DNA from 3 places in the Dietzia sp. B19 genome. Region 1 is predicted to be linked to each of the others. Evidence: predicted binding sites of a transcription regulator. Region 1 holds the regulator's gene; each other region holds the start of a gene.
What was found. Region 1 encodes LexA, which represses DNA repair genes until DNA is damaged. Its sites were predicted from a motif close to CGAACANNTGTTCG; they were not measured.
Positions count from the first base shown of each region.

Region 1 (7,387 bases):
TTCGCCCTCCTCGACTCGTTGGCCCGGCGGGGCGGCCGCGCGTCCCTCGGGGAGCTGTGCGCCGACACGGGTCTGGCCGCGGCCACCGTCCACCGGCTGTGCGGGACGCTCGCCGAGTCGGGTCACCTCCGCCGGGACGCGCGCCGCGACTATCTGCTCGGCCCCCGATTGCAGCGGATCGGCGAGGTCGCGGGGAGGGCGACGTGGTCGTGGGCCCAGCCGGTGCTCGCGGCCGTGGTCGACGGGACCGGCGAGACCGCCAACCTCGCCGTTCGTGAGGGGGACGGTGTCGTGTACCTCGCCCAGGTCCCGTCGCCGCACTCGATGCGGATGTTCACCGAGGTGGGCCGTCGGGTGCACGTGCACTGCACGGCGGTGGGGAAGGCGTTGGTCGCCCGGGACGACGACGACGAGGTCCGCGCGATGCTGGAACGGACCGGCATGCCCGGGTACACGGATGCCACCATCGTCGACCCGGACCGGTTGTTGGACGAGCTCGCCCGCGTACGCAGGGTGGGGTTCGCCACCGACGAGTCGGAACAGGAGGAGGGCGTCCGCTGTGTCGCGATCACGGTGGGGGTCGGGGACGCCGCGGTCGCGGTGTCCGCGTCGGGGCCCGAGGCGAGGTTCACCGAGGAGCGCCGCGACGCCGCCGTCGGGGTGCTCAGGGCGGCCGTCGCGGACCTGCACCCCTGACGCGGAAGGATCCGCCGCCCCGGCCCGGGATCCGCTACCCCTGTGGGGGGAGCGGATCCCGGTGTGCGGGCAGCGGATCCTTCCGGGGCTTCGCGGCGGGGCCGTTCTACAGCCCGTTGGCGGCCTTGAACTCGCGGCGGCGACGGTGCAGGATCGGCTCGGTGTAGCCCGAGGGCTGCCCGGTCCCCTCGAGGATGAGCTCGCGGGCGGCCTGCCAGGCGATCGACGAGTCGAAGTCCGGCGCCATGTTCCGGTATGCCTCGTCACCGGCGTTCTGCTGGTCGACGATCTCCGCCATCCGGCGCAACGAGTCCTCGACGTCCTCGGCCGTGATGATGTCGTGACGGATCCAGTTGGCGAGCATCTGCGAGGAGATCCGCAGGGTGGCGCGGTCCTCCATCAGGTTGACGTCGTGGATGTCCGGCACCTTCGAGACGCCGATGCCCTGTTCGACCCACCGGACGACATAACCGAGGATGGTCTGGCACGAGTTGTCGACCTCCTCCTTCTTCTCGGCGTCGGTCCAGTTCGTGTCGGTCGCGAGGGGGACGCTGAGGATGTCGTCGACGCTCGCGCGCGGTCCGCCGGCGAGGAGTTCCTCCTGTCGGGACATCACGTTCACCCGGTGGTAGTGGGTCGCGTGGAGGGTCGCGCCGGTCGGCGACGGCACCCACGCGGTGTTGGCGCCGGCCCTCGGCTGCCCGATCTTCTCGGCGAGCATCTCGGCCATGAGGCCGGTCTTGGCCCACATGCCCTTCCCGATCTGCGCGCGACCGCGCAGACCGCAGGCCAGGCCGGTGTCGACGTTGAAGTCCTCGTAGGCGGTCATCCAGCGGGCGGACTTCATCTCACCCTTGCGGATCATCGGGCCGGCCTCCATGGAGGTGTGGATCTCGTCCCCGGTCCGGTCGAGGAAGCCGGTGTTGATGAAGACGACGCGATCGGTGGCCTCGGCGATGCAGGCGGCGAGGTTGACCGAGGTGCGCCGCTCCTCGTCCATGATGCCCACCTTGAGGGTGTTCTCCGGCAGACCGAGGAGCGCCTCGACCCGGCCGAACAGCTCGGTGGTGAAGGCCACCTCGGCCGGGCCGTGCTGCTTGGGCTTGACGATGTAGATGGACCCGGTGCGGCTGTTGCCGCGCTCGTTGCCCGGCGCGATGCCGTGCATGCCCGCCAGCGAGGTGATCAGGGCGTCGAGGATGCCCTCGGGCAACTCGTTCCCGTCCGCGTCGAGGACCGCGGGGGTGGTCATGAGATGCCCCACATTGCGGACGAAGAGCATCGAGCGGCCGTGGAGCCGGACCTCGCCGGATCCGTCGGGCGCGGTGAAGACCCGGTCGTCGTGGAGGACGCGGGTGAAGGTCTTGTCGCCCTTGCTGATCTCCTCGGAGAGGTCGCCCTTCATCAGACCCAGCCAGTTGCGGTAGCCGTGGGTCTTGTCCTCGGCGTCGACGGCCGCGACGGAGTCCTCGAAGTCCATGATGGTGGAGACGGCGGACTCCAGGACAACGTCCTTGACGCCGGCGGAGTCGGTCGATCCGATCGGTGAGTCGGCGTCGATCTGGACCTCCACGTGAAGGCCGTTGTTGCGCAGGAGGACCGAGGTCGGGGCGGCGCCGTCGCCCAGGTAGCCGACGAACTGTGCGGGATCGGCGAGGCCTGTCGTCGCCCCGTCGGCGAGTGTCACCTGCAGTCGGCCGTCCACCACGGTGTAGCCCGTGGTGCCGACGTGACTGCCGGAGTCGAGCGGCGCGGCGTCGTCGAGGAACTCGCGGGCCCAGGCGATGACGCGGTCCCCGCGGACCTTGTTGTAGGAGGACCCCTGCTCGGCCCCACCGGACTCCGGGATCGCGTCGGTGCCGTAGAGCGCGTCGTACAACGAACCCCACCGGGCGTTGGCGGCGTTGATCGCGAAACGCGCGTTCATGATCGGCACGACCAACTGGGGGCCCGCGACCGTGGCGATCTCGTCGTCCACGTTCTGGGTGCTGACCTGAACGGAGTCCGGCTCCGGGACCAGGTAGCCGATCTCCTGCAGGAACGCACGGTAGGTGGCCGGGTCGATCGGGGCGGGGTTCTCGTGGTGCCAGGAGTCGATCCTCGACTGCAGGTCGTCGCGGACGGCGAGCAGCTCGCGGTTGCGCGGGGCCAGGTCGGTGAAGATCTCGGAGACTCCCGCCCAGAACGCGTCGGGATCGACCCCGGTGCCCGGGATCGCCTGGGTGTTGACGAAGTCGTACAGGACCTCGTCGACCTGGACGTCGCCGACGGTGATGCGTTCGGACATCGATGCTCTCCTCACATAGGGACCGTTCTCGCCTCCGACTGTAGTGCCCCCCTGCCGAGGGATCATCCGGGTTTTCCGCAGCGTGGAACGGCGGTCGGATTGGCTAGGATCTGATGGCATGACACCCGCGCCCCCGACCGCCACTCTCGACGGCCTCGCCTTTATCAAGGGGCACGGAACGCTCAACGACTTCGTGGTCCTGCCCGACGACCACGCGGAGGTGGACCTCGACGAGGACCTGGTGCGCGCCGTCTGCGACAGACGGGCCGGCCTCGGCGCCGACGGGGTGCTGCGCATCGCCACCGCGGGTGCACTGGTCGACCAGGGCGTCCTCGCCGTCCTCCCGGAGGGCGTCGACGCCGCGGACTGGTTCATGGACTACCGGAACGCAGACGGATCGATCGCGGAGATGTGCGGGAACGGGGTCAGGGTGTTCGCCCACGCCCTGGTGGCGACCGGCAGGGTCGGGGCCGGCCGGATCCCCGTGGGCACACGATCCGGTCCTCGGCCCGCCGATATTCTGATCCATGACGGTGACCAGGCCGTGGTCCGTGTGGACATGGGCGAGCCCCGGCTTTTCGGGGTCTCGTCCGTGGAGCTCGGTGGCCGGGTGTACGCCGGACTCGCCGTCGACATGGGTAACCCCCACCTCGCGTGCGTGGTCCCGGGCCTGGGGGCCGACGGGTTGCGCGAACTGCCGGTGCACGAGGCGCCCGAGTTCGACACCGGCTTCTTCCCCGCCGGCGTCAACGTGGAGATCGCCACCCCGCTCACCGACGGTCGGGTGTCGATGCGCGTCCACGAGCGAGGATCCGGGGAGACGATGTCCTGCGGCACCGGAATCGTCGCCACGGCCGTCGCGGCCCTCGCCGACGCCGGACAGGCCACCGGTGACGTGGTGGTGTCCGTTCCCGGGGGAGAGGTCGCGGTGGCCCTGACCGGCGTGGGTTCCACTCTGACGGGGCCGTCCGTGATCGTCGCCGAGGGGCGGTACCGGCGACCGCTACCCGCGCGCCGCACGGAGGCGTCCCGACCGGAATTGTGAGATGATGCCGGTGAATGACTATCGATGACACCGCCCCTGACCGGGCCACACGAGACCATGACCCTTCGGTCGGAGAATTCCAGCTCGAGGAGCGCTCCTCGCTGCGCCGGGTCGTCGGGTTGTCGACCGAACTCCAGGACGTCAACGACGCCGAGTACCGCCAACTCCGCCTCGAGCGGGTCGTGCTGGTCGGGGTCTGGACCGAGGGCACCGCCGCCCAGGCGGAGGCCGCGATGGCCGAGTTGGCACAGCTCGCCGAGACCGCAGGCTCCGAGGTCTGCGACGCGCTGATCCAGCGCCGCGACAAGCCGGACCCCGCCACCTACATCGGTTCGGGGAAGGCCAAGACCCTGAAGGACGTGATCACCGCGACGGGGGCGGACACGGTGATCTGCGACGGCGAGCTCACGCCGGGTCAGCTCATCGCGCTCGAGAAGGTCGTCAACGTCAAGGTGATCGACCGCACCGCGCTGATCCTCGACATCTTCGCCCAACACGCGACCAGCCGTGAGGGTAAGGCCCAGGTGTCCTTGGCGCAGATGGAGTACATGCTCCCGCGACTGCGTGGCTGGGGTGAGGCACTCTCCCGGCAGGCGGGTGGCCGGGCGGGCAGCAACGGAGGCGTCGGACTCCGTGGTCCCGGTGAGACCAAGATCGAGACGGACCGCCGCCGAATCCGGGAGCGCACGGCGAGACTGCGCCGTGAGATCAAGGGCATGAAGCAGGCCCGGGACACCAAGCGGCATCGCCGTCGCGCCACCCCGGTGCCGTCGATCGCGATCGCCGGGTACACCAACGCCGGGAAGTCGAGCCTGCTCAACCGCTTGACCGGTGCGGGCGTACTGGTCCAGAACGCACTGTTCGCCACGCTGGACCCCACCACACGGCGGTCCGAGCTCCCCGACGGGCGGGTAGTGGTCTTCACAGATACGGTCGGATTCGTCCGACACCTCCCGACCCAGCTCGTCGAGGCGTTCCGCTCGACGTTGGAGGAGGTCGTGGACTCCGAGCTGCTCCTGCACGTGGTCGACGGATCGGACGCCTTCCCCCTGCGCCAGATCGAGGCCGTCCGCACCGTCATCAACGACGTCGTGGAAGAGCAGAAGGCCGAGAGGCCCCGCGAACTCGTGGTGATCAACAAGGTCGACGTCGCTGACCCGGTGGTGTTGACGGAACTGCACCACGCCCTGCCGGACGCGGTCTTCGTCTCGGCGGCGACGGGTGAGGGGTTCGACGAGCTCCTCGACCGAATAATGCGGGTGGTCGCCTCCGGGGACACGGAGGTCACACTCGAGATCCCGTTCACCCGGGGTGATGTGGTCTCCCGTGTCCACGCGGAGGGCGCCGTGGTGGACGAGGATCACACGAAGGACGGCACGAGGATCGTGGTCCGGCTTCCGGCCTCCGTGGCCGGAGAGCTCGGGGAGTATCGGGTCCCCGGATCCCGTGACGGTGTCGCCTGACCCCGTCGACGGATCAGGCGACACCCGGTTCCGGCCGGTTCAGAGCTTGCGGAAGACCGTGACGACCTTTCCGAGGATCGTCGCGTGCTCCCCGGGAATCGGACTGAACGACGGGTTGTGGGGCAGGAGCCACACCCCGCTCGAATCCCGGCGGAAAGTCTTGACCGTGGCCTCCCCGTCGATCATCGCCGCCACGATCTCGCCGTTGTCCGCGACGTTCTGACGGCGCACCACCACGTAGTCCCCGTCACAGATCGCGGCGTCGATCATCGACTCGCCGACCACTCTGAGCATGAACAGGTCCCCGGAACCCACCAGGTCGGAGGGGAGGGGGAAGACCTCCTCCACCGCCTGCTCGGCGAGGATCGGACCGCCGGCCGCGATCCGCCCCAGGACAGGGACGTAGACGGGTTCCACGGCCCCGCTGGGACGCGTCTCCTCCTGGACGGGCGCGCGACGACCTCGGGACCGCTGCCCCGGGACGCCGTGGACGTCGACCGCCCGCGGCTTGTGCGGATCACGGGTCAGGAAGCCCTTCTTCTCCAACGTCCGCAACTGGTGGGCCACCGAGGAGGTCGACTGCAGACCGACGGCGTCACCGATCTCTCGGATGCTCGGGGGATAGCCCCGGTCCTTGACCGTGTCGTGGATGTGCAACAGAACGCTCTTCTGGCGGGTCGTCAGGGCCTCGAAGTCGGGCTTGGGCATGTGGGGGTCCCTTCGGCGAATGGGTGTTCGACGTCGCTATCTGTGTACACCCTACTGCCCGTCGGACGTGAGCGCCACACAGGTGTTCGAAGAAATGTCGCCACGAATGTCGACTCTGTCGGACCCGCGTGATACAACTCTAGGCAGGTTCGGGTTCGAACAGATGTGCACACCAAGGCACACGGGCGTGCGAATGAGGTTCGCACACCGTATCGAGTTGGGAGTTCTCATGACCGTTATGGAGATGCAGCCACGATCGCGTCCCTCCGTGCCCTGGACGGAGGTCTGCGTGACCGATCACGACCGGCCCGTTTCGTCCAGGGTGCGTCCCCGCCCTGATGCCGGGGCCCGTCCCGTCATCCGCACGCTCGACCGGGGGCGCCAGACGGCCACGCGGTCGGTGGCGCCCGGACGGCGAGTGCTCGTCCGCCCCGCGTCCGCGGAAAGGGTCAGGGCATGCGGTAGCGAGGCGAGGTCGAGTGCGCCGGTGGTGGACGATGTGCCGACGTGGGCTCTGGTGGCCTGTGGAATCGTCTTCGGAATCCTGATGCTGCTCGCATTGGCACTCCTGGGCGGGCCCGCCTACGCGTGACCCACGGTATCGCCTCCTAGAATGGACCCGGGACGGCGGCCCGTCGCCCCCGCACCGCCGTCGGCTCCGGCCGGCGGAGCGGTTCGGACCAGGTCGACGAATGGCGAAGCTGGAATGTACTGCCCCATATGTCACCACGAGGACTCACGGGTGATCGACTCGCGGTCGGTCGACGAAGGGCAGGCGATCCGGCGTCGACGCGAGTGCCCCGACTGCGGACACCGGTTCACCACCCTCGAGACCCCGTTGTTGACCGTCCTCAAGCGCAACGGTGTGACGGAGCGTTTCAGCCGCGACAAAGTGGTCCGCGGTGTGCGACGCGCGTGCCAGGGGAGGTCGGTCGACGAGGACGCGCTCCGGCGGCTCGCGCAGCAGGTCGAAGACGCTGTCCGGGCCGGCGGCGCCTCAGAGGTCCCCGCTCACGAGATCGGGCTGGCGATCCTGGGGCCTCTACAAGATCTGGACGAGGTCGCGTATCTGCGATTCGCCTCCGTGTACAAACAATTCAGTTCCGCTGCGGATTTCGAGAGCGAGATCATCGCCCTTCGCGAACGGCACGCTGCTCACTAGTCCCGGTCGTCTCCGCGTCGCACCGG
Region 1 covers NZ_JAALED010000275.1:4,744-12,130, reverse strand. Annotated here, with positions in the region: gene G6020_RS08720 (IclR family transcriptional regulator) at 1-696, shown strand, start outside; gene G6020_RS08715 (malate synthase G) at 803-2,983, opposite strand; gene dapF (diaminopimelate epimerase) at 3,102-4,028, shown strand; gene hflX (GTPase HflX) at 4,043-5,491, shown strand; gene lexA (transcriptional repressor LexA) at 5,531-6,199, opposite strand; gene nrdR (transcriptional regulator NrdR) at 6,906-7,361, shown strand.

Region 2 (7,387 bases), on a different contig from region 1:
GGCCGATACCGCCGGGTACTGGCCGTGGCCTGGGAGAAGCAGTCCGAGTCCAACGCCATGTGGGCACTGAGCCTGCCCGTGCCCTTCACCGCACCCGTCGGTGCCGGGGCCGGCGGCTACTTCGCCCCGCACGTGCGCTCCTACATCCGCGACACCGGAGCCCCCGAGCACGTGGGCGCGATGGTCGCGGTCAAGGACCGGATCAACGGCGCGATCAACCCGCACGCGCATCTCAAGCAGCCCGACATCACCGTGGACAAGGTGCTCGAAGGGCAGATGCTGTGGGACCCCATCCGGTTCGACGAGACCTGCCCGTCCTCCGACGGCGCGTGCGCCATCGTGATCGGCGACACCGAGGCCGCCGAGGCGGTGGAGTCCGCCGGCCGCCACGTCGCCTGGATCCACGCCACCGCCCTACGCACCGAGCCCGGCACCTTCGCCGGCCGCGACTACGCCAACCCGCAGGCCAGCCGCGACGCGGCCGCCGCCCTGTGGGCCGAGGCCGGGATCACCAACCCGGCCGAAGAGATCGACGCCGCCGAGATCTACGTGCCGTTCTCCTGGTTCGAGCCCATGTGGCTGGAGAGCCTCGGGTTCGCGGCCCGCGGCGAGGGCTGGAAGATGGTCGAGTCCGGCGCCACCGCGCGCGACGGCTCCCTGCCCGTCAACCCGTCCGGTGGCGTGCTGTGCTCCAACCCGATCGGCGCCTCCGGCATGCTCCGCTTCGCCGAGGCCGCGCGCCAGGTCATGAACCGGGCCGACCAGCACCAGATCCCCGGCGCCCGCAAGGCCCTCGGGCACGCCTACGGTGGCGGTTCACAGTACTTCTCGATGTGGGTCGTCGGAACGGAGCGCAAGCGATGAGCAATCCTTACCTGGACGAGACGGGCCAGTATCGGCCCCTGGAGATGAGCGACGCCGCGTTGGCGAGTCCCGCCTACGCCGCCGCGCGCCGCTCGTGGGCCGCGACCAACGCCGGCGACCGCGATGCCTGGATCGCCGGCTGGTCCCCCGAGGGCACCATCGAGGATCCCGTGGGACCGTCGATGTTCGACGCCGAGGGCATCGGCCACACCGGCACACAGCGGCTACTGGAGTTCTGGGAGAAAGCCGTGGCCGCACCGGACCACATCGAGTTCCGCTTCGACCGCGGGATCGCCGCGGGCGATGAACTACTCTGCATCGGCGCCATGCGCACTCATATGGGCGAGAACATCATGGAGATCGATATCGCCGTGGACTACCGCGTCGATCCCGACGGCCGTCTGGTGTCCCTTCGCGCCTTCTGGGAGCAGGACGTGGCCATGGCCTCGGGACTGCGGCCACTCACCGACGACGACAGGACCGCCATCGCCGGCGCCACCGGAAAGGGCAGGTAACCATGAACCGAGTAGTAGATGTCGAGTTCTCCGTCCCGGTCTCCTTCTCCCCCGTAGACCAGTACATCGAGATCGCCCGCGGCGCCGAGGCTGCCGGATTCGACCGCGTCGTGCTGCCCGACTCCCTGTTCCACCCGCGTCGGCAGGACAAGGACTATCCGTATACGCCTGACGGTTCGCGCATGTGGGACGAGGAGACCCAGTGGGTCGAGCCCCTGATCGCCTGCGCCGCCATGGGCGGGGCCACCTCGACCATCCGGTTCTCCCCGCAGGTGCTCAAGGTCGGGCCGCGCAACCCACTGCTGCTCACGAGGCAGGTGGCGTCCGTCGCCCTGCTGACCGGCAACCGGCTGGACCTGGGCGTGGGCATCGGCTGGGACCCCAACGAGTTCGAGTGGTGTGGCGCCCCGTTCTCCGGTCGCGGCAAGCGCGTCGACGAGTCGCTGGAGATCATGCGCCGCGGAATGGAGGGCGAGTGGTTCGACTTCCACGGCAAGCACTTCGACTTCGACGAGCTCATCTTCACCCCGGCCCCGTCCGAGCAGGTGCCTTTCTATGTGGGCGGCCACACGGAGATCGCGCTGAAGCGGGCCGCGCGCGTCGGCCAGGGCTGGACGAGCGCCATGATGGAGTTCGACGAGATCGTCACCACCGTCAAGCGTCTCGGCGAACTGCTCGAGGCCGACGGCCGCTCCCTCGCCGACCGCGGTGACGGCAAGCCGTTCGCCATCCAGGTGGTCTGCCTGGACAAGTTCGGCACGCGCGGCTTCACCGAGCTCGCCGAGGCCGGCGTCACGGACATCATCGTGATGCCGTGGATGGTCGAGGGCCACGGCTTCGATTGCTCAGCCGAGCAGAAGATCGAGTCGATCGCGAACTTCGGTCAGAAGTACGGCCTCCAGGGCTGACTGCTCGCCGTTCTCGCCCCGCCCGCGCCGGTTGCCCGGCCGAATTCTCAACACGAGGCCCGTCCCGCGCGATCCGCGGGGCGGGCCTCGTCGTCGTCCCCCACCCTCCCCCGCCACGCTCTACTTAGGGACGTCCACGCCCGCTTCCGTCATCGGGTTTTCGCAGCTAGAGGCGCTATTCACTATCGTGTCGGACCCGGTTGCTACTGTTCATCTATTCGAACACACGACCGATCAAGCGGCTGCGGAGGGGGCGGAAGCATGCCGGCAGCACCAGTGCAGAAGGCTGGCCCACAGGTACGGGCGCTCACTCTCGCGGCGCTCGACGCGCTCTACGCGGAGAACCGGGCCGCGGCCGCGAGACTTCGGGCATGCCGGAAGTTGTTTGAGCTGTGCGATGACGAACAACTCGACCGCGCGATCGCCGCAGGCTACGGCCCGGGCCTCGACGAGGAGCCGTCGTACGCGATCATCGACCCACTCCAGATCGCGTGCGCCGAGATCGTCGCCGCGTACGGCGTCCATCACCACCGCGCCAAGAAGTTGATCGCTCTCGCAAATGACCTCTCCGTGCGATTTCCCTCGCTGCTCGAAGCCATGGAGACAGGCCGTATAGATGAGCACACCGCCGAGATGCTCGCCCGTCACTTGCGGACGGTCGACGTGTCCGCCCTCGAGAGGGTTCAACGCGCAGTCGTTGACTGGCTGCTGGATGCTATCGACTCGGGTCGACGGCCCGGACGCGACGCGATCCTCAATGAGACCGACCGGATCATCCGCGAATACGATCCCGAGGGCGTGCTGTTGCGCCGTGCGCGGGCGTTCGCCGAACGGAACGTTCGGTTGCGCCGCAGCGAAGACGGGATGGCAGATCTGAACGCCCGCCTCTCCGCCCCCGACGCCCTGGCCATCTCCGAGGCCCTCAACGAGATCGCGCGGGAGCACAAACGGAGAAACCCCGGCGGCGCAGGTATGGGGCCGCTCAGGGCGGACGCGCTGGTCAACGCACTCCTCGGCCCGGCCGACAGCTCTACGTCTCCGGCCTCGACTCCGGCGGCGGCGGCGGCGGCGGCGGCGGGCGAGGCTGGCTCGACCGGGTCACTCATGGCGTCGATCCGGCCGAACATCACGGTGCTCGCGCCCCTTAGCCCGGACGGCGAACCCGAGGTCTATCTCCCCAGGGGAGGCCCCGCCACCATCGAAGCCCTCATCGCACTGCTATCCCGCAGCGTCGGCGCCACAATCGTTGTCCCCGACCCCGCGCCAGGGGCAGCCGACTCGGCCTCCCATGCCCGCCGCTACCGCCTCAGTCCGGAACTGGACCGCCGTATCCGCCTGCGCGACGGCACCTGCCGCCATCCCGGTTGTTCGGTTCCCGCGGACCACTGCGACATCGACCATTGCCGCCCCTTCAATCACTCCGACCCCAGCAATGGCGGGCTGAGCGTGGAAGCCAACCTCATGTGTCTGTGCCGGCAGCACCACCGGTTCAAAACCTTCCATGGCTGGAGGTACCGCCTGGACCGGGAGGGAACACTCACCGTCACCACCAACACCGGTCACATCATCACCACCGACCCCGCAGGGCCGTTGGCTCGATGGCGTCGAGATGTCGCCACCGAGACCGATCCCCCGCCTGACCCACCGCCCCACCCGCGACGGCGTCCGTGGCTCAGCCCGAAACCACAGGCCACTTACGGTCACAGACGCGAGAAAGATCTTGCCACCGAGCGAGAAGCCAACATCGCTGCCCGCTACGAGACACCGCTACCCCAGCCGGACTTCGAGCCACCGCCACCGTTCTGACCAATGGCGATAACCCGCGGCTACTTCGGGATGGCGTCCGTGATGTCGGCGAGACACTCGAGCAGCTCGCGGTGCGTGTCCTCGCTGGCCTCCAGGTGCATGAGATGGCCGGCGCGCGGAACGCTGCGGATCTGGCGGACGTCGTCGTGGTAGCGGCCGAGTTTCGTCAGCGGCTCGCGACCGTGGAACCCCTCGAGGTCCGGGTCGTGCTCGGAGTAGAGGAAGTAGTACGGCACCGGGTTGGTCTGGCGCTCGAACTCCTTGCGGGCGCGCCATGACACGTCCATCGCGCGGTACCACTGCAGTGGCCCCGCGAGCCCGGTGCGCGAGTACTCGGCGTCGTACACGTCCATCTCCTCCACAGACAGCCATCTCCACGGCAGCTGTGGCGACTCCGGAAGCGCGTCCATGTAGGTCGATCCCGGCGGGTGCTGCCAGACGTCCAGGTAGTGGTAGTCAGCGGACAGTGCCCAGAACACGCGGGTGAGGAAATCGCGCTCGTGGCCCGCGATGTCGGCCTCCGCGACCCCGGGTTGCGCGAAGTAGTGCAGGTGCAGGAAGTGCTTCTCGGCGATCATCGCCGAGCCCTCCAGGGGAGAGATCGATCCCGCGGTGCCCATGAAGGGGTTCTCCATCCCGATCACCGCGCGCACCCGGTCCGGCTCGAGATGGCACGTGTCGTAGACGACGCCCGCACCGAAGTCGAAGCCCACCAGGACCACCTTCTCGGGGCGCGGGAGCGCGTCGTCGATCACCGCGATCAGGTCGTCGACCACTTCCCGGGGCGCGTAGGCCTCGACGTCGGCCGGGGCATCGGAGCCGCCCATCCCCCGCAGGTCCGGCGCGATGACCCGCCAGCCGGCCTCCACGAGAACGGGGATCATCCGGTGCCAGGTGAACCAGAAGTGCGGAAAGCCGTGGACCAGCACGATCGTGCCGGGGCCGTCGGGGGAGCCGTCCGAGACGCGGGGTTCGGCGGCAACGTAGTGAAGCCTGACGCCGTCGCGCTCGACCTGGCGGTGCTCGAGGAAGGAGTCGTCGAGTATTCGTGGGTCGATCATGGTGTCACCCTGCCTGGTTCTCTCGTGGGTTCAGCGCGTTCTGGCAAAGCCCGCGATCACGACGACGGCCCCGGCGCCCCGCGGGCGCGGAGGGCCGGGGCCGTGGTCAGACCTGGACTGATCAGCCGATCAGGCGCGGACCGGGCACTTGAAGTCGACCTTGAAGTCCTGGATGGCGTTGAGCCATCCGGAACGGAGGCGGACCGGGTCGCCGAGTGCGGTGATGTCCGGCATGTGGTCGGCGATCGCGTTGAAAATGAGCTCGATCTGGAGCTTCGCCAGGTTGGCGCCGATGCAGTAGTGGGGGCCGTTGCCGCCGAACGTCAGGTGCGGGTTCGGATCGCGCAGGATATTGAACGTGAACGGGTCCTCGAACACGTCCTCGTCGAAGTTCGCGGAACCGTACATGATCGCGGCGCGGTCGCCCTTCTTCATGGTGACTCCCCCGATCTCCACGTCCTCGGTGGCGGTGCGCTGGAACGAGGAGATCGGCGAGGCCCATCGGAGGATCTCGTCGTACGCGGTCTCCGGGCGCTCAGACTTGAACAGCTCCCACTGCTCCGGGTTGTTCAGGAAGGCGATCATGCCGTGGGTTGTGGCGTTGCGGGTGGTCTCGTTTCCGGCCACCGCGAGCAGGACCACGAACCAACCGAACTCGTCCGCGGTGAGCTGCTCGCCGTCGAGGTCTGCCTGGACCAGCTTGGTCACCAGGTCGTCGCGTGGATCGACCTCGCGCTTGGCGGCGAGCTCCTGGGCGTAGTTGAGGACCATCGCGTTGGCCATCTGCGACTCCTCGACCTTGCCGGGGACGTCGTAGCTGGTCATCTGGTTGGACCACTCGAAGATCTGGTGGCGGTCCTCCATCGGGATACCGATGAGCTCGGCGATCGCCTGCAGTGGCAGCTCGGAGGCCACGTCGATGATGAAGTCGCCAGTGCCCTTTGCGCCGGCGGTCTCGACGATCTCCCGGGCCTTCTCCTTCAAGTTCTCGCGCATCTTCTCGATATTGCGCGGGGTGAAGCCCTTGGAGATGATGCGGCGGTACTTCTTGTGCTCGTCGCCGTCCTGGTTGATGAACAGCAGGCGGGTCAGCTCGACGATCTCGCGCTCCGTGCCCGGCGCGAAGCGCGGGATGGCGGTGTTCTCCCAGGTCGAGAAGACCTCGTTCGTGCGCCGGGAGATCTCCTTGACGTCCTCATGCTTGGTGACGACCCAGTAGCCGTCGTCGTCAAAACCATCGGCGCCGGGCTCGTTCGCACACCACCAGATCGGTTCGGTCCGCCGGAGGTGTTCCCACTCCGGGTGCGGGAGGCGCTTCTCGTAGAGCTCCGGGTCCGTGAAGTCGAACCCCTCGGGAATGGTGACTGGCTGCACTTGGTACTCCTTGGCCGCGTCGGATTGCGTCAGGTGCCCCCCACAGTCCCGGGATACTGCGTTCCCCTCCCCCGGGCTGTAATCTAGAACACGTTCCACGCACCATACTAGAACACGTTCACACCCGGCCAGGCTTTCCTCCGGCCGGATTCCCGGAAGGACACTCATGGGCAATCCCGTCATCGTCGAGGCTGTTCGAACCCCGATCGGCAAGGCCCGCGGCGCACTGTCGGGCCTCCATCCCGCACATCTGCTCGGCGCCTCCCAGAAAGAGGTCATCCGCCGGGCCGGCATCGACGCCTCCCTCGTGGAGCAGGTCGTCGGCGGCTGCGTGACGCAGGCGGGCGCGCAGGGCAACAACGTCACGCGCGGAGCATGGTTGGCCTCCGGACTGCCGTGGCAGACCGCGTGCACGACCATCGATTGCCAGTGCTCCTCCGCGCAGCAGGCCAACCACTTCATCGCCAACCTCATCCACGCCGGCGCCATGGACGTCGGTATCGCGTGTGGCGTGGAGTCGATGAGCTGGCTCTCGCTGCGCGCCGCCGTGGGTAACGGAGAGAACGGCATGCCGCGCCCGGACGACTGGGCCGTCGACCTCCCGGACCAATTCACCGCCGCCGACCGCATCGCCAATCGCCGCAGCATCAGCCGTGCCGACCTCGAGGAGCTGGGCGTCCGCTCGCAGGCCAATGCGAAGCGCGCGTGGGAGGAGGGCCGCTTCGATCGGGAAACCTTCGCCGTCGACGCCCCCGAGCGCCTCAAGGACGGCACCTACACCGGCGAGACGGTGACCGTCACCCGCGATCAGGGCCTGCGGGAGACCACCGCCGAGGCGCTCGCCGGCCTCAAGCCGGTC
Region 2 covers NZ_JAALED010000006.1:9,278-16,664, reverse strand. Annotated here, with positions in the region: gene G6020_RS00270 (thiolase domain-containing protein) at 1-864, shown strand, start outside; gene G6020_RS00265 (nuclear transport factor 2 family protein) at 861-1,379, shown strand; gene G6020_RS00260 (TIGR03619 family F420-dependent LLM class oxidoreductase) at 1,382-2,287, shown strand; gene G6020_RS00255 (HNH endonuclease signature motif containing protein) at 2,549-4,093, shown strand; gene G6020_RS00250 (alpha/beta hydrolase) at 4,114-5,154, opposite strand; gene G6020_RS00245 (cytochrome P450) at 5,284-6,528, opposite strand; gene G6020_RS00240 (steroid 3-ketoacyl-CoA thiolase) at 6,695-7,387, shown strand, end outside.
Region 2: the regulator LexA is predicted to act here: its motif matches at 2,507-2,520, upstream of G6020_RS00255 (HNH endonuclease signature motif containing protein).

Region 3 (7,387 bases), on a different contig from region 1:
TAGCCGTCACCTCGCAGTGAGGTGGACACGGCACCGGCGCACGCACCGGTGGGTGATCCGCCCCAGGCGACCAGACGGTTCGGGGCGAGCAGGAGCTGGGTGAGGGCCTCGGAGGAGTCCTGTGCGTTCGCGGTGGCCGGGGCCGCGAGGGCGGCGGCCAGTGCGACTGCCGTGGCGGCGAGGGTCGCGGTCACGGTGGCGGTGGGTCGGCGGATGGCCCGCCGGGTCGTGCCGGTGGTGTTCACCACCCCCATGCTGGCACCGGGTGAGGCGGACCACAAGGGTCCGGGGTCGACAGCGAACGCGTTCGACACCTGTCTGTAGTGTCCGACTGAAGGGTTTCCGAGAGGACACATCAATGGGCGGCAGGACGCGCGGCGGGGACGCTGTTCGGGCGGAGCAGAACGGACTGATCGTCGTCCTGGCCTTCGGCGGGATCGTCATGTCCCTCACCCAGACCCTGGTGATCCCGCTGCTGGGGATGCTGCCCGCCATCCTCGGCACCTCGGCGACCAACGCCGCGTGGGTCGTCACGGTGACCCTGCTCGCCGGAGCGGTGGCCGGCCCGATGATGGGCCGCCTCGGCGACCTCTATCCCAAGAAGAACGTCCTGATCGGCGTCACCGCGGTGATGGTCATCGGGTCCGTCCTGTGCGCACTGTCCACTTCGCTGTGGCCGATGCTCATCGGGCGTGCGCTCCAGGGCGTGGGGATCGGCGTGATCCCTATCGGCATCGCGACGATGCGCGAGGTGCTGCCCGCCGCGCGACTCGGCCCGGCGATCGCCCTCATGAGCTCCTCGTTGGGGGTCGGTGGTGCGCTCGGGCTCCCGGCAGCCGCGGCGCTGGCCCAATACGGCTCCTGGCAGTGGATGTTCTGGGGTACGGCGGTGCTCGGCGTGGGGATCATCGTCATGATGGCCCTGCGTATCCGGTCGCTCCCGGCCGCCAAACCCGACGGGACCCTGGACCCGATCGGAGCCGTGGGACTCGCGGTGGGTCTGATCTCGCTCCTGCTGGCGGTGTCGAAGGGCGCGGACTGGGGCTGGCTCTCGGCGTTGACCCTCGGGCTGTTCGCGCTGGCTGCCGTCGCGTTTCCCGTGTGGGGCTGGTGGGTGCTGCGTCACCCGTCCCCGCTCATCGACCTGAGGGTGGCGGCCCGCCGACCGGTCCTGTTGACCAACATCGCCTCGATCCTCGTGGGCATGGGTCTGTACGCGCAGCTGCTCGTCATCCCCCAGATACTCCAGCTCCCGGTGGCCACCGGCCACGGGCTGGGGCAGTCGATGGTCGCCATGGGGCTGTGGATCGCGCCCGGCGGGTTGGCCATGATGGCCGTCTCCCCGATCAGCGGACGACTCATCACCACACGGGGTCCCAAGCCCACGCTCATCCTGGGATCGCTGGTCATCGCATCGGGGTACGCCTCCGCCATGTTCCTCATGGGCTCGACGTGGGGCGTCATGATCGCGGCCGTCATCACCAGCTCCGGCGTGGGTCTGGCCTACGGTGCCATGCCCGCCCTCATCATGTCGTCGGTGCCGCACTCCGAGATGGGGTCCGCCAACAGCGTCAACACCCTCATGCGGTCGATCGGCACCACCACGGCCGCGGCGGTACTCGGGGTGATCCTCACGCAGATGTCCGTGGACTTCGGGGGGTTGTTCGTGCCCACCGAGACCGGTTTCCGCGTGGGCCTGTTGCTCGGGTGCGGGGTCGCTCTGGCGGCTGCCGCGGTCGCCGCCATGATCCCGCCCCCGTGGGAGACGGAGGACTGACCCACGGCACCTCGGGACGCACCCCCCCGAGGCGTTGCAGGATCGTTACCTGATCCGCATATGTGTTCGATATAATCGAACACAGGAGCGATTCAGGCGAGGAGTAGCGATGATCTGCAGTGGCAGTGCGGCCGATGGCGTGGCCGCCGAACTCCTCGCCTCAGAGGTGCTGTTCGCCGAGAATCGCGCGGCCGCCGCGAGATGCCGGGGTGTCCATGCCCTCGTCGAGCACCACGAACGGCAGCTCGAGGCGCGACTGCAGGAGATGGGCCCGGGGGAGCCTGACTGGTCCAGGCTCGACCCCATCGATCACACCTGCCAGTCTCTGGTCGCCACGACCGGTGTGACGTACTCGCGGGCGAGTGACGTGGTCGGGTTGGCCGTGGACGTGCACGCCTGGGCCCCCGCGGTTCTGGATGCGATGGAATCGGGGCTGTTATGCGAGCGCATCGCGATGCTGCTGTGTAACCGGATCAGGGACGTGGACCCCTCCCTCAGCCACGAGGTACAGGCCGCTGTCGTCGAGGACTATCTCAAGCGACTCCATAGGGGGGAGCGGCCCAACCGGAGGACGATCTCCCGGCACGCGGACAACGTCGTCGCGAAGATCGACCCGGAGGGCGAGGCCGAGCGCCGCCGTGACGCCGCCTTCGGTCGGGGCGTGCGATTTCGCAGAGAAGACCGCGGGATGTGCACCATGACAGCCCGTCTGCCCGCAGCTGCGGGGGCGGTTCTCGCGGAGCGAATCGACGCCTTCGCGGGAAAAGCGGCGCCGGGTGACCGCCGCACCCTCGCGCAGCGGCGCGCCGACGCGTTGGTGGCGATGGCCACCGGTGACCATGTCGTTGTGGACCCCGACGGCGGGTATCGCGGCACATCCGCCGCAGGATCTGCGGACCCGACGCCGGCTTCAGCCCGCGGCTCGGACGCGGCTCGGGGCGAGGGAAACGGCGCGCGCACGGGCGAGGCCGCCGGCAGCGGGGCCGGTGATGGTGCCCCTGCTGCTGCTGCTGCTGAGGCGGGGCAGCGGGGTGCCGATGGAGCGGACGACCCCGTGCACGCACCGGTGAACGTCTCGCCGCTACTGCGTCCGCGTGTGACCGTGATCGCCAACGGAGTCGGAGCGCCTCAACTGGAGTTCGCCAGAACGGGAGAAGCAGCGCTCGAGACCCTGACCCGTCTGCTCGAGTCCGCGAAGGGCGCGACCTTCGAGCTCGTGGACACTCGACCCGGAACCCACGATGGCGGTGAGAGCGCCTATCGCCATCGGATTCCTCCAGACCTGGCGCGACGGGTCCGAATGAGAGACGGGACCTGTCGGCATCCCGGTTGCGCGGTGCCGGCGGAATCCTGCGACATAGATCATATTGTCCCCTTCAACCACTCCGATCCCTCGAGTGGCGGGCTGACCATCGAGAAGAACCTGATGTGCATGTGTCGGCGGCATCACCGGTACAAGACCTTCTCCGACGCCCACTATGAGTACCTCGACGGCGGGCGGATCAAGATCCGATTCGGCAGACATGTCCTGACCACAACTCCTACAGGCCCGCTGGCGCGGGCCCGCGGGTTCGTGACCGCCCCGGTGTCCCCGCGTCCCAACCGGCCACCCGGGAGGTCGCCGGGCGCCAGCTCCGAAGATGGCCCCGAGCGCAGCAGGCGGCGCGGCGATCACGACGACGACCCGCCCCCGTTCTGACGGGGGCCGGACCCCAGATCCCGGATCCCGGACCCCGCGCCCCGGGCGCTCTCTCTGCTATTGGTTCTGCCGCCGGCTCAACTCTGCGCGCGGGCGATGATCTCCTCGGCGAGCTCAGCTGGGCGTTCCTCGGGTATCCAGTGGCTCGCACCGGACATCTCCACGAAGCGGTAGTCGGCGTCCACGTAGTGGGCGGTCCGCTCGGCGCCACCGCGGCCGAGTGCCGGGTCGTGATCGCTCCAGACGAAGGTCGTGGGCACGCGGACACGGGCGGTCGCCTTCCCGGGTGAGGCGAAGGGCAGCGCGCGGTACCACCCCAGTCCACCGGGCACGGCGCCGTCGGCGACCATCTCGCTGCGGTAGCGGGCGATCATCTCCGGCGTCATGCCCATCGTGGCGAGAGCGCGTTCCGCCGGGCCTCCGTCCGAAGTGAGCACCCGCTCGGGAACCCGCGGCAACTGGAAGAACCCGATGTACCAGGAGCGCAGCAGCTGGTCGGAGACGATCATCGCGCGGCGGAAGGCCGCCAGGTGGGGCACCGACACCGCGGTGAGCGACCGGACCCGGTCGGGATGCGCGGCGGCCACACCCCACGCCACGGCCGCGCCCCAGTCGTGGCCGACGACGTGGGCGGCGGGCAGGTTCGCGCTGTCGAGCAGGGCGAGGACGTCGCCCACCAACTCGGACAGTCGATATGCCCGCCGACCCCTGGGGCGGGCGGTGGAGCAGTAGCCACGCTGGTCCAGGACCAGCGTGCGGAACCCGGCCGCGTGGAGGAGGGGCGCCACCGCGTCCCAGCTGCTCGTGCGCTGCGGGAATCCGTGGAGGAGCACTACGACCTCGCCGTCGGCCGGGCCGGAGTCGATGGCCCGGAAACGGAGGCGGCCGCGGGAGAACGTGATCTCCGCGGACCGCGGCGGCTCGGAACCCAGCGATTCAGAGCTCAGCGGCTCGGAACCCAGCGATTCAGAACTCGGCGGAGTCTGGCCTGGGACGGTCGGATCAGCCACGGACGTATCCTCTCCGGACGGCCCGCTCGAGGATGCCCAGGGTCGCTTTGAGTGCGGACGCGTCCAGCACCGGCAGGATGCCGGAATCGCGCCACTTGGGATGGGCGTCGGACCAGTCGTAGTAGCTCACGACCTCCGTCAGTGGCCCGTCGAGGTCCCCGGCGCTGCCTCCGCCTCCGCCTCCGTCCGCGGTCCCGCTGCCGAGCTGCGTCAGGCGATACCCGTAGGTGTGACCGATCGGCGGCTTGATCTGGCCGTCGATGGTCCAGGCGATCTCCTCACCCGGCAGGAACCGGGTGATGATGACGGTCACGTCGTACCGGCCGAGGTCGTAGTCGCCGAGCGATTCCCGATCCATGTGCACGACGAACCGGTCGCCCGAGGCCGTGACCGTCGAGCCCTCGGCCGACTGGAGCATCCCCGAGGAGTCGATGGCCACGTGACCGTCGGGGTCGCAGAGCACGGCGAACACCCGGTCCGCCGGCGCCGCGATGACCCGCCTGGCCTCGAGGCGTGTCCCGGGGGCGGCGTCGTCGGCCCCGGACGAGCTGGTCGATTCGCTGTCCGTCATGCCGTTGACGCTACCCCCGGGTATCAGCGCGGCGATGCCATCAGCACCGCTCCGGCCTCACATCCGTGCCGCCTTCAGATCCGTGCCGCCCTCACATCCGTGCCGCACTCAGATCCGTGCCGCGATCAGATCCGTGCGGGATCCGGCCGGTCCCACGCACGGTGGGTCGCCAGCAGCGGCTTGAGCGCGGGCAGGACTCCCGCCGCCTCGTCCACCACCACGACACCGGGGGTGTCGGCGGTGAGCCCGAAGTCGACGAACTGGTCGACGGGCGCGAGCGAGGCGATCGCCTTCTTGTGGCGGAACATCTCGCTGATCAGCACGTCCGTCCTCGGGTGGGCGGGGAGGTCCACCACGACGAGGGCGTCGAACTCGATCGAGCGCTGGGTCTGGTACGTCCGGGACACGGTGACGGTCGCGTCCGGTTCCCCTTCGCCCAGTCGGCCGCCGGTCGGGGCGATGACCAGCGGGACCATGTCGTCGTCGAATACAGCCTGCTCCAGCGCCTTGACCGCGGCGACGTCGGAGGCCTCGGTGACGAGGATCCCGATGAGGCGACCGTCGGAGGGCCACTCGCGGCCGATCTGGGACAGAGCGGGGCTGGTGACGACCTCGGCCACCGGGACCTTGGCGGGCGCGGGTAGACCGAGACCGGTGGCGACGGTGACGGCGAGGTCGTGGTCGATCCGGGCCAGCTGCTCGACCTGGCGGATCTTGATGTTCTCCTCGTAGCACTTGCCCAGCTCGAAGGTGTACGCGCCGGCGATGTGCTCCTTCTCGACCTCGGTCATGCTGTTGTAGAACAGGGTCGCCTGCGAGTAGTGGTCGTCGAAGGTGGCCGACGCGTCCCGGAGCACCTGCGCGTCGGCGATGTGCTGCGCCACCTCGACCAGGGCACCGTCGTCGGCGCCGGCCAGGAACGGGCACCCGCCGTCGAGGCTGTTGGGCTTGTACGGCGCGACCCCCACGTGGTCGGCGGTCTGGTGCATACCGTCCCGCAGCATGTCGTTGACCGGGGCGTGCGGGCGGTTGATCGGCAGCTGCCCGAAGTTCGGTCCACCCAGCCGCGAGATCTGGGTGTCGAGGTAGGAGAACAGCCGGCCCTGGAGGAGCGGGTCGTTGGTCACGTCGATCCCGGGCACGAGGTGGCCCGGGTGGAACGCGATCTGCTCCGTCTCCGCGAAGTAGTTCTTGGGGTTGGCGTTGAGCGTCATGGTGCCGATCACCTGAACCGGCGCGAGCTCCTCCGGGACGATCTTGGTGGGGTCGAGCAGATCAATGCCGTGGAACATCTCGCTGACACCGTTCTCATCCACCGTGTCCGGGAACACCTGGATGCCCAGGTCCCATTTGGGGAACGCGCCCGCCTCGATGGCGTCGGCCAGGTCCCTTCGGTGCAGGTCCGGATCCATACCGGCCGCGATCTGGGCCTCCTCCCACACCAGCGAGTGCACGCCGAGGTGGGGCTTCCAGTGGAACTTGACCAGGTTGGTCTCGCCGGCCGCGTTGATCAGCCGGAACGTGTGGACGCCGAAGCCCTCCATCATCCGGTAGGAGCGGGGGATGCCGCGGTCGGACATGTTCCACATCGCGTGCGCCTGACCCTCGGTGTGGAGTGAGACGAAGTCCCAGAACGTATCGTGTGCGCTCTGGGCCTGCGGGATCTCGCGGTCCGGGTGCGGCTTGCCCGCGTGGATGACGTCCGGGAACTTGATGGCGTCCTGGATGAAGAACACGGGGATGTTGTTGCCGACCAGGTCCCAGGTCCCCTCCTCGGAGTAGAACTTGGTGGCGAACCCGCGGGTATCGCGGACGCTGTCGGCAGACCCGCGCGACCCGAGGACGGTGGAGAAGCGGACAAAGACCTCGGTCTGCTTGCCCTCCGCGAACAACCCGGCGCGGCACACGCTCGCCGCCGCCCCGTTGGCCTCGAAGACACCGTGAGCACCGGCGCCGCGGGCGTGGACCACGCGCTCCGGGATCCGCTCGTGGTCGAAGTGGGTGATCTTCTCCCGCAGGTGGTGATCCTGCAGGAGGGTCGGGCCGCGGCGGCCGGCCTTCTGGGAGTGGTCCGTCTCAGAGAGCCGCGCCCCCTGCGCGGTGGTGAGGAACTCGCCCTGCTGGCGGGCGGCGTCCTCGGTGTCAGAGGACTCCGCACCGGTGGGGCTGAACGGCGTCGGGCCCTTCTGGTCAGGCTTGGGGGGAAGCGGGCCGGTGGGGTCGGTCGGCTCCTCGAGTGACGGGGGCTTTGGCGCCGGGACGCCGGGCACGACGTCTCCGCCGCCGATGACCTCGTCGGCGAGTCTGCCGGCGGCGTCGGCGACCTTCTT
Region 3 covers NZ_JAALED010000350.1:1,149-8,535, forward strand. Annotated here, with positions in the region: gene G6020_RS10425 (hypothetical protein) at 1-254, opposite strand, end outside; gene G6020_RS10430 (MFS transporter) at 359-1,777, shown strand; gene G6020_RS10435 (HNH endonuclease signature motif containing protein) at 1,887-3,476, shown strand; gene G6020_RS10440 (alpha/beta fold hydrolase) at 3,554-4,378, opposite strand; gene G6020_RS10445 (polyketide cyclase) at 4,479-5,057, opposite strand; gene G6020_RS10450 (catalase) at 5,183-7,387, opposite strand, start outside.
Region 3: the regulator LexA is predicted to act here: its motif matches at 1,833-1,846, upstream of G6020_RS10435 (HNH endonuclease signature motif containing protein).